Variovorax paradoxus: one gene and its partner. The protein of the gene in region 1 interacts with the protein of each later gene in a pairwise test. Links are inferred from orthologs where the notes say so. Each region holds a gene or a part of one and is shown on either strand. Other genes may lie near its edges.

What was found. Proteins that work in one complex are often made in the same cells at the same time.
Region 2: the proteins of purT (region 1) and QFZ47_RS05260 interact in binary tests that used the Escherichia coli proteins (3 or more experiments, as listed by UniProt). The link is inferred for Variovorax paradoxus from one-to-one orthologs.

What each region holds. Positions count from the first base shown.
Region 1 is NZ_JAUSXL010000002.1:1,473,276-1,478,507, reverse strand. What follows is about bases 1,240-4,207. They hold purT (formate-dependent phosphoribosylglycinamide formyltransferase), read left to right. Parts: upstream 1,240-2,106; coding sequence 2,107-3,309; downstream 3,310-4,207. Other genes in these bases: lipP1 (LipP1 family hormone-sensitive lipase), read left to right, coding at 3,430-4,207; QFZ47_RS10745 (3-hydroxybutyryl-CoA dehydrogenase), read right to left, coding at 1,240-1,926. Outside these bases: QFZ47_RS10755 (serine hydrolase domain-containing protein), read right to left, coding at 1-214; QFZ47_RS10750 (crotonase/enoyl-CoA hydratase family protein), read right to left, coding at 228-1,043; more of QFZ47_RS10745, read right to left, coding at 1,078-1,239; more of lipP1, read left to right, coding at 4,208-4,374; QFZ47_RS10730 (helix-turn-helix domain-containing protein), read left to right, coding at 4,500-5,232. UniProt on the Escherichia coli protein: Involved in the de novo purine biosynthesis. Catalyzes the transfer of formate to 5-phospho-ribosyl-glycinamide (GAR), producing 5-phospho-ribosyl-N-formylglycinamide (FGAR). Formate is provided by PurU via hydrolysis of 10-formyl-tetrahydrofolate.
Region 2 is NZ_JAUSXL010000002.1:314,917-320,118, reverse strand. Bases 1,379-4,316 are described here. They hold QFZ47_RS05260 (polyprenyl synthetase family protein), read left to right. Parts: upstream 1,379-2,357; coding sequence 2,358-3,275; downstream 3,276-4,316. Other genes in these bases: dxs (1-deoxy-D-xylulose-5-phosphate synthase), read left to right, coding at 3,314-4,316; QFZ47_RS05265 (exodeoxyribonuclease VII small subunit), read left to right, coding at 2,095-2,361; QFZ47_RS05270 (aromatic ring-hydroxylating oxygenase subunit alpha), read right to left, coding at 1,379-1,881. Also shown: QFZ47_RS05275 (DMT family transporter), read right to left, coding at 1-712; more of QFZ47_RS05270, read right to left, coding at 739-1,378; more of dxs, read left to right, coding at 4,317-5,170.

The DNA.
Region 1 (5,232 bases):
GCGTGCGCGGAAACACGCCGCCGGCCGGATCGTCGAAGGTGATCAGCTTGTCGGGCGGTGGCGGAAAGCCCTTCATCCAGCCCATTGCCTCGACCGAGGTGGCCGCGGGATCGGGAGGGGAGGCGGGCGCCTGGGCCTGGGAGGTGGTGGTGTTCACGGCGAGCAGTGCAAAGACGGCGGCGAGCGCCGTGCGTTGGAAGAGGATCGTCATCATCATCGGGGTCTCATCAGCGGCCGCTGAAGCGCGCAGGCCGGCGCTCGACGAACGAACGCACGCCTTCGGCCGCGTCTTCGCTGTTCGAAAGCCGCTTCTGCGTCTCGATGAATTCCGACACGGCCGCGAGCGGGCCCTGTTCCACAGCCTTGATCACGTTCAGTCGCGTGGCCACCACCGCCAGCGGGGCTTGCGCCGCGATGCGCTGCGCAATGGCCAGCGCCGCGTCGAGCGCCTGCCCGGCCGGCACCACCTTCTGCACGAAGTTCAGGCGATAGGCCTCGGCGCTGTCGAACTCGTCGGCCGTCAGCAGGTGCAGCATCGCGTTGCCCACGCCCGCTCGTTCGGCCATGCGCAGCGTGGCGCCGCCCGTGGCCATGATGCCGCGCTGAACCTCCATCTGCGAGAAGCGGCAGTCGTCGGCCGCCACCACGATGTCGGCGCCCAGCATCAGCTCGATGCCCACCGTGAAGCAGATGCCCTTCACCGCCGCCACCATCGGCTTGCTGCGGCGGCGATAGCCGGGCAGGCCGAAGTCGTGCGGCTCCACCAGCCCGGCCGGAATGGCCTTCTCGCCGCGCTTCATGTACTCGGCGACCGCCGGCAGGTCGAGCCCGGCCGTGAAATGGTCGCCGAAGGCATGCAGCACACCCACGCGCAGATCGGGGTCGTCATCGAGCCGGGTGTAGGCCTCGGCCAGCTGCCTGAACATCGGCGGCGTCCAGCCATTGCGCTTGGCGGGGCGGTTGATGCCGATCAAGAGCACGTGGTCGATCACCTGGGTGTCGATGCAGCCTTCTGGGGGTGGGGTGGTAGCTGTCACGGCCATGGCGCTTGTCTCCTTGTTTTTGTGGGACGCCGGGTCAGTACGTATACACGCCGCGCCCGGTCTTGCGGCCGAGCTGGCCCGCCGCGACCATTTCCTTCAAGAGCGGGCAGGGACGGTACTTGGAGTCGCCAAACTGCGCGAGGTACACCTCCATCACGGCCAGGCACACATCGAGGCCGATCATGTCGGCCAGCGCCAGCGGGCCGATGGGCTGGTTGCAGCCCAGCTTCATGCCGGCGTCGATGTCCTCGGCCGTCGCGATGCCTTCGGACAGCACGAAGAAGGCCTCGTTGATCATCGGCACCAGGATGCGGTTGACCACGAAGCCCGGCGCGTTTTTCACCGTGATCGGCGACTTGCCGAGCTTTTCGGCCAGCGCCTTGACGGCGTCGTGCGTGGCGTCGCTCGTGAGATAGCCGCGGATCAGCTCGACCAGCGCCATCATCGGCACCGGGTTGAAGAAGTGCATGCCGATGAAGCGGTCGGCGCGCGAGGTGGCGGCCGCGAGCTGGGTGATCGAGATCGACGAGGTGTTCGAGGCAATGATCACCTCGGGCGCCACCAGCTCGTCGACCTGCTTCAAGATCCTGAGCTTGAGCGCGTGGTTCTCGGTGGCCGCCTCGATCACGAGTTGCGCGCCCTTCAGGTCGTCGTAGTTGGTCGAGCCCTTGATCAGCGCGAGCGCCGTGGCCTTCTGCTCGGCCGTGAGCTTCTCTTTCTTGATCAGCCGGTCGAGGCTCCCCGAGACGGTGGCCAGGCCCTTGTCGACCGCCGCCTGGGCGACATCGACCATCACCACGTTCACGCCCGCCACCGCGCAGGCCTGTGCGATGCCATTGCCCATTGTTCCGGCACCAATGATGCCGACGGTCTGAATCGTCATGAGAAAACTCCTTGAAGAACGAATAAAGCGGAAAGAGGGAGCGGGTGGACGCACCACCGCAGCAGGAGATCGATTGTGAAGCAGCCCCGCCAGGCCGCCGTTGCCGCGCGTGACACCGGCGGCACGCGGGTGGCTTACAGTGCGGCGATCGTTTTTTCTTCTCTCTTTCCGACTCCGACCATGACCACCCTCGGCACCCCTCTTTCCCCTTCTGCCACCCGCGTGATGCTGCTGGGTTCCGGCGAACTCGGCAAGGAGGTGCTGATCGCCCTGCAGCGCCTCGGCGTCGAAACCATTGCGGTCGACCGCTACGAGAACGCGCCCGGCCAGCAGGTGGCGCACCATGCGCGCACCATCACCATGAGCGATCCCGAGCAACTCAAGGCGCTGATCGAGGCCGAAAAGCCCATGCTCGTGGTGCCCGAGATCGAGGCCATCGCCACGCCGATGCTGCAGCAGCTCGAAGACGCCGGCGTGGTGCGCGTCATTCCCACGGCCCGCGCCGCCCGCCTCACGATGGACCGCGAAGGCATCCGCCGCCTGGCCGCCGAAACGCTGGGCGTGCCCACCAGCCCCTACAAGTTCTGCGACTCGCTCGCCGAGCTGCAGGCGGCCATCGACGAGGGCATCGGCTACCCCTGCATCGTCAAGCCCGTGATGAGCAGCTCCGGCAAGGGCCAGAGCAAGATCGACGGCCCGGCCGACGTGCAGAAAGCCTGGGACTACGCGATGGCCGGCGGCCGCGTGAGCCATGGCCGCGTGATTGTCGAAGGCTTCATCGACTTCGACTACGAGATCACGCTGCTGACCGTGCGCGCCAAGGATGCGACAGGCGCCGTCGAAACGAAGTTCTGCGACCCCATCGGCCATGTGCAGGTCAGCGGCGACTACGTGGAAAGCTGGCAGCCGCACCCCATGGCGCCGGCCGCGCTGCAGAAGGCGCAGCAGATCGCGCAGGCCGTCACGGCCGACCTCGGCGGCCAGGGGTTGTTCGGCGTCGAGCTGTTCGTGAAGGGCGACGAGGTCTGGTTCAGCGAAGTGAGCCCGCGCCCGCACGACACCGGCATGGTGACGATGGCCACGCAATGGCAGAACGAGTTCGAGCTGCATGCACGCGCCATCCTCGGCCTGCCAGTGGACACCTCGCTCAAGAGCCCGGGCGCGAGCGCGGTGATCTATGGCGGCGTCGATGCCACCGGCATCGCCTTCGACGGCGTGGCCGAGGCGCTGCAGGTGCCCGGCAGCGACATCCGCCTGTTCGGCAAGCCCGAGAGCTTCGCCAAGCGCCGCATGGGCGTGGTGCTGGTGCATGCGGCCGACACCGACACCGCCCGCAAGCTCGCCAAGGAAGCCGCCTCGCGCGTGAAGCCGCGCAGGGCCTGAGCGGCACGGGGCCACAGCACACCCCAGTACAGCCAGTTTTCGCAAGCCGCGCCGGGAACGCGCGGGCATCGTGCGGATGAGAGATCGGGCGAACGCCAGCCCGACCCCACCGGAGACACCATGCTGCACCCCCAGGCGCGCGCCTTGCTCGACTTCATCGAGGCGCGCGGCATCCCGCCGACCCACACGCTGTCGCCCGCCGAGGCGCGCGCCTTCTACCGCGAGCGCCGCGCCGCCACGCAACCCGAGGCCCCGCCGGTCGCCGAAGTTCGCGACCTGAAGGCCGATGGACCGCACGGCACCATCCCGGTGCGCCTCTATCGTCCGCTGGGTTCCACGGCCCGTGCCGCGCTGCCGGTGCTCGTGTACTTCCACGGCGGCGGCTGGGTCATCGGCGACCTCGACACGCACGACGTGCTGTGCCGCTCGCTCGCCAACGGCGCGGGCTGCGCGGTCGTATCGATCGACTACCGCATGGGGCCGGAGCATCGCTTCCCGGCCGCGGTCGACGACGTGCTGGCCGCGACCCGCTGGGTGCGCCGCGAGGCCGCCGCGCTCGGCCTCGATGCCAGCCGCCTCGCGGTGGGCGGCGACAGCGCGGGCGGCAACCTCGCCGCCGTGGCGGCCATAGCCGCGCGTGATGCCGGCGACCTGCCCATCGCCTTCCAGTTGCTGATCTATCCCGCCACCGACATGCGCCGCGGCCATCCCTCGCACCAGGCCAACGGCCAGGGCTACCTGCTGACCCGCGACACGATGGCCTACTTTCACGACCACTACATCGACGACGCCCGGCACGACCTCGACTGGCGCGCATCGCCGCTGCTGCATGCCGATCTCTCGGGCCTGCCGCCCGCGCTGGTGCTCACGGCCGGCTACGACCCGCTGCGCGACGAAGGCATGGCCTACGCCGAGGCATTGACCGCCGCCGGCAACCGCGCCGCATACGTCTGCTTCGAGCGCCAGATCCATGGCTTCATCACCATGGGCAAGGTGCTCGACGAGGCCGACACGGCCGTCGCGCTGTGCTGCGCCGAACTGCGCCGCGCGCTTGCGTCGGCCTAGGGCCTGCCCTAGGGAAAGTCCCCGCGCAAATGCACGCCGCGCAGCCGGCCCCCGCCGCTACGATCCAGCCAACGCAGCGCCGGCCCCAGGCCGGCGGCGGCCCGATGCAGGAGACAGAAGACACCATGCAGCGAACGAAGGCGGCGCCGCCGGAAAGCGGCGGTGCGCAGCGCGGGGAGCGCCTGATGTGGCTCACGCACCAGCGCGTGTTCTACGCCGGGCTGCTCGGGGCCGCGGCCGAGCGCACGATGGGCGGGCACGGCGTGTACGTGTCGCCCGCGGGCGCGCCGCCGAACCGCCTGTGCATCGGCGGCGGCGCCTGGCAGGCGGGCGAACTGCTGGTGGTGCCGCCGCAGGTGCCGCACCGGGTGGAAAGCGCACATCCGCTCATCTTCAACCTGCTGATCGAATCGGAGTCGGTCGATCCCGCCCGCATGCCGGCCTTCATGCAGCACTGCGGTCCGGTCGATGCGCCGGCCTTCGTGCGGCGCATGCGCGATGCCCATGCGCAGCTGCTCGCCGCCTCGGGCCGCGGCACGGACTTCGACGGCTTCGATTTCGATGCGCTGTTCTTCGGCGAGCCGCTGGCGCCGCGCGCGCTCGATGCGCGCATCCGCAAGGTCATCGACACCATCAACGCCGACCCGGCCGCACCCACCTCGGCCGAAGACTGCGCGGCCTCGGTGCATCTGTCTTTCTCGCGTTTCCTGCATCTGTTCAAGCAGGAAACCGGCATGGCGTTTCGCGCCTTCCGCGCCTGGAAGCGCGCGCGCAGCCTGCTGCGCCATGTGCGCCAGGCCAGCACGCTGACCGACATCGCGCTGGACACCGGCTACCCCGATTCGACGCACTTCAGCC
Region 2 (5,202 bases), 1.2 Mb from region 1 along the record:
TGGCGTAGGCGCGCGTCATGCAGAGCTGCCCGAGGGCCGCCAAGAGGCCGATCGGCAGCAGCCACAGCGCATGCTGCCACGTCCAGGATTCTCCGCCCGAAAACCCCGTGGCGGCCGTGGCAAAGGCGCCGGCCACGGCCGAGCCCACCGCGAAATAGAACACCGTGCGCAGCTCGGGTTCGCCGATGCGCGACAGCGCCACCACCTGCATGTAGGCGAAGGCGGCCGTGAGGCCCGACAGCAGGCCCAGCATTCCCGCGAAGCCGTCGCTGCCGCTGACCGAAGGCTTGAGCATCAGCACCACGCCCACGAAGCCCGCGAGCACGGTCAGTGCCAGGGTGCCCTGCAGCGGCGGGCGTTCGATGCGGCCGTCGCGCCCGGGCACCGGCACCCAGGCCAGCAGCGCGCCGCCGACCAGGAAGGCCGCGATCCACACGCTGCTCATGTAGTTGAGCGTGACGGCCGTGGCCAGCGGCATGTGGGCAATGGCATAGAACCATGCGCCGAGCGACACCACGCCGATGGTGCTGCGCCAGGCGTGCATGCCGGGATAGCGGGTGGCCAGCGAGACGCCGCGGTTGCGCGCCAGAAGCCACAGGAACACGATGCCGATCAGGCCGCGCCCGAGCACCATCTCGCCACTGTTGAACCAGGCCGAGGCGACTTTCACGACCACGCTCATGGTGGCGAACAAAAAGGCGCCGAGCACCATCCAGAGCGCTTGCACTGTTGTCCGGCTCAGGCGTTGTTCTGCATTGCGCTGCGGTACCACTCGTGGAACTGCTGCATGCCGTCTTCCATCGGGCTCTGGTAGGGGCCGCTCTCGTCGTCGCCGCGCAGCATGAGCGCGCGGCGGCCGGCGTCCATGCGCTCGGCGATCTCGTCGTCTTCCACGCAGGTTTCCATGTAGGCGGCCTGCTGGGCCTCGACGAATTCGCGCTCGAAGGCCACGATTTCCTCGGGGTAGAAGAACTCGACCATGTTGAGCGTCTTCGTGGGGCTCACCGGATGCAGCGTCGAAACCGTGAGCACATGCGGATACCACTCGACCATCACGTGCGGATAGTAGGTGAGCCAGATGGCGCCGTACTTGGGCGGCTTGCCCTCGCGGTACTTGAGCAGCTGCTCCTGCCATTTCTGGTAGATGGGGCTGCCCGCGCGGCCGAGCCGGTTGGCCACGCCCACGGTCTGCACCGAGAAGTTGCGGTTGAACTCCCAGCGCAGGTCGTCGCAGGTGACGAAGCTGCCCAGGCCCGGATGGAACGGGCCGACGTGGTAGTCCTCGAGGTAGACCTCGATGAAGGTCTTCCAGTTGTAGTTGCACTCGTGCAGTTCGACGCGGTCGAGCGCGTAGCCCGTGAAGTCGAGGTCGGCACGCGGGCCGAGCTCGGCCATGTCAGCCGCCACGTCGCGCCCGCCGCCGTCCGGGCCGCCTTCGAACAGCAGGCCGTTCCACTCGGTGAGCGGATAGTTGTGCAGGTTGAGGCAGGGGTCCTGCTGGAAGTGCGGCGCGCCGATCAGCGTGCCCGTGGTGCGCGGGTCGCTCGCCGCATAGGTCCAGCGGTGCAGCGGGCACACGATGTTGCCTCCGGCCTGGCGGTCGAGCTGGCCGCGGCCCTGGAGAATGAGCGCCTGCCGGTGGCGGCACACGTTGGAGATGAGTTCCACGCCCTTGGGCGTGTGCACCAGCGCGCGGCCCTGGTGCTCCTGCGGCAGGGTATGGAAGTTGCCGGGCTCGGGCACGGCCAGCCGGTGGCCCACGTAGCGCGGGCCCTGCGCGAACAGCGTTTGCATTTCGCGCGCATAGAGCGACTCGTCGAAGTACGCGGAAACTGGAAGTTGGCTCGTGGCCTGCTGCAGTTGAAGACTTAAATCAGACATGGAGGACCTGACCAAGCTCCCCACAGGGAGAAAAAAAGAAAAGACGGAAGGCGCCGTCTGGAGGGCGACGGCCCGAAGAGTTGTGCCGGGTTGGCCGGCATGGGAAGCCAGGATTGTACCCAAGGGGGCAGTGCCGTGCCCGCGGCTCGCCGCATGCCGGCGCCCGTTTGCTTCCCCGTCCTAAAATGCGCGGTTTCACACTCGTTCTCTCGCATGCCCAAGGTCCCTTCTTCCGCCACGTCCAGCCCGGCCGCCAAGCCCGACACCGGGCCGCTGCCGGCCAGCTACGAAGCCGGGCTCCAGGAGTTGGAACAATTGGTTGCAGAACTCGAGTCGGGCCAGCTGCCGCTCGACCAGTTGCTCGGCAGCTACCAGCGCGGCGCGGCACTGCTTGCCTTCTGCCGCGAAAAGCTCCAGGCGGTCGAAGACCAGATCAAGGTGCTCGATGCGGGGAGCCTCAAGCCCTGGACTGCCGAATGAGCGCGGCTAACGTGGTGACGTGGGATGCCGCGCGCCTGGCCAGTTGGAGCGACCCGCATCTGGCGCGCGTCGAGGCGGCGCTGTCGCGATGGGTCGGCGTCGATGCGCCGGTGCTGCTCGGTGATGCCATGCGCTATGCCGTGCTCGATGGTGGCAAGCGGCTGCGGCCGCTCTTGGTGCTGGCCGCGAGCGAAGCGGTCGGCGGCAATGCGGCCGCGGCGCTGCGCGCGGCCTGCGCAACGGAGCTGATCCACGCCTACTCGCTGGTGCACGACGACCTGCCGAGCATGGACAACGACGTGCTGCGGCGTGGCAAGCCCACGGTGCACGTGAAGTTCGGCGAAGCCGATGCGCTGCTGGCCGGCGACGCCCTGCAGGCCTTGGCCTTCGAGCTGCTCACGCCCGACGGCGACGAGATTCCCGCATCGATCCAGGCCATGCTGTGCCGCCTGCTCGCGCGTGCCGCGGGCAGCCAGGGCATGGCGGGCGGGCAGGCCATCGACCTGGCCAGCGTGGGCCTGGCGCTCGACGAAGCGCAGCTGCGTGAAATGCACCGCCTGAAGACCGGCGCGCTGCTGCAGGGCAGCGTCGAGATGGGCGCGGCCTGCGCCGGCGCCGTGGCGCCCGCGGCGCTGGCCGCTCTGCGCGACTACGGCGGCGCCATTGGCCTGGCGTTTCAGGTGGTCGACGACATCCTCGACGTCACGGCCGATTCGCAGACCCTCGGCAAGACGGCCGGCAAGGATGCGGCCGCCGACAAGCCCACTTACGTCTCGCTCTGGGGCCTCGATGGCGCGCGCGCGCAGGCCAGGCAACTGCTGGCCGAATCGCTTGCGGCGCTGGAGCGCAGCGGCCTGGCCGACACCGCGGCCTTGCGCGCGCTGGCCCACATGGTCGTCGACCGCGACCGATGAACAGTTCACAGATGGACAAGAAGAACCAACACGATCCCATGGCTGCGCTGCTTCCCACGCTTCACGATCCATCGCCGATCCGCCAATTCGACCGCGCCCAGCTCAGGCAGCTGTGCGACGAGGTGCGCGCCTGCGTGCTCGACAACGTCTCACGCACCGGCGGCCACCTGAGCTCCAATCTTGGCACCGTCGAGCTCACCGTTGCGCTGCACCATGTGTTCAACACGCCGCACGATCGCCTGGTGTGGGACGTGGGCCACCAGACCTACCCGCACAAGATCCTGACCGGCCGGCGCGAGCGCATGCCCACGCTGCGCCAGATCGGCGGCATCTCGGGCTTTCCGCAGCGCAGCGAAAGCGAATACGACACCTTCGGCACGGCGCATTCATCGACCAGCATCTCGGCCGCGCTCGGCATGGCGATGGCGGCCAAGCAGAAGGGCGAAGACCGCCACGCCGTAGCCATCATCGGCGACGGCGCGCTCACGGCCGGCATGGCCTTCGAGGCGCTCAACAACGCCGGCGTGTGCGACTGCAAGCTGCTGGTGATCCTGAACGACAACGACATGTCGATCAGCCCGCCCGTGGGCGCGCTCAACCGCTACCTCGCGCAGCTCATGAGCGGCAACTTCTACGCCGCTGCCAAGAACGTCGGCAAGAGCGTGCTGCGCGCCGCGCCGCCGCTGTTCGAGCTGGCCAAGCGCTTCGAGCAGCATGCCAAGGGCATGGTGGTGCCGGCCACGCTGTTCGAGCAGTTCGGCTTCAACTACGTCGGCCCCATCGATGGCCACGACCTCGACTCGCTGGTGCCCACGCTCGAGAACCTCAAGCACCTCGACGGCCCGCAGTTCCTGCATGTGGTCACCAAGAAGGGACAGGGCTACAAGCTGGCCGAAGCCGATCCGGTGGCCTACCACGGGCCCGGCAAGTTCGATCCGCAGGTGGGGCTGGTCAAGCCCACCGCGGTGGCCAAGCAGACCTTCACGCAGGTCTTCGGCCAGTGGCTCTGCGACATGGCCGCGCACGACGGCCGGCTGGTGGGCATCACGCCGGCCATGCGCGAAGGCTCGGGGCTGGTCGAGTTCGAGCAGCGTTTTCCGGACCGCTACTACGACGTCGGCATTGCCGAGCAGCATGCCGTCACCTTCGCGGCCGGCCTCGCCTGCGAGGGCCTGAAACCTGTGGTGGCGATCTATTCGACCTTCCTGCAGCGCGCCTACGACCAGCTGATCCACGACGTCGCGATCCAGAACCTGCCGGTGGTGTTCGCGCTCGACCGCGCCGGCCTCGTGGGCGCGGACGGCGCCACGCACGCGGGCGCCTACGACATCTCGTTCCTGCGCTGCATTCCCAACATGAGCATTGCCTGCCCGGCCGACGAGCGCGAGTGCCGCCAGCTGCTGTCGAGCGCCTACGAGCAGAACCATCCGGTGGCCGTGCGCTATCCGCGCGGCGCCGGTGCGGGCGTGGTGCCGCACCTCGCGCTCGATGCACTGCCGTTCGGCAAGGGCGAGGTGCGGCGCGAGGGCCAACGCATCGCGATCCTCGCGTTCGGCAGCCTGCTGTACCCGGCGCTCGCCGCGGCCGAATCGCTCGACGCCACGGTGGTCAACATGCGCTGGGCCAAGCCGCTCGACGTCGAACTGCTGCTGAAGGTGGCGGGCACGCACGAGGCCATCGTCACGCTCGAAGAAGGCGCCGTCATGGGCGGCGCGGGCAGCGCGGTGCTCGAGGCGCTGCAGGCGGCCAATGTGCAGAAGCCGGTGCTGCAGCTGGGCCTGCCCGACCGCTTCATCGAGCATGGCGATCCGGGCAAGCTGCTCGCGTCGATCGGGCTCGATGCGGCCGGCATCGCCGCTTCGGTCGCGCAGCGCTTCGGCGCCGCCGCAGGGTAAACCCCGGCCGGCCGCGTGTAAGCGCGTTTTTA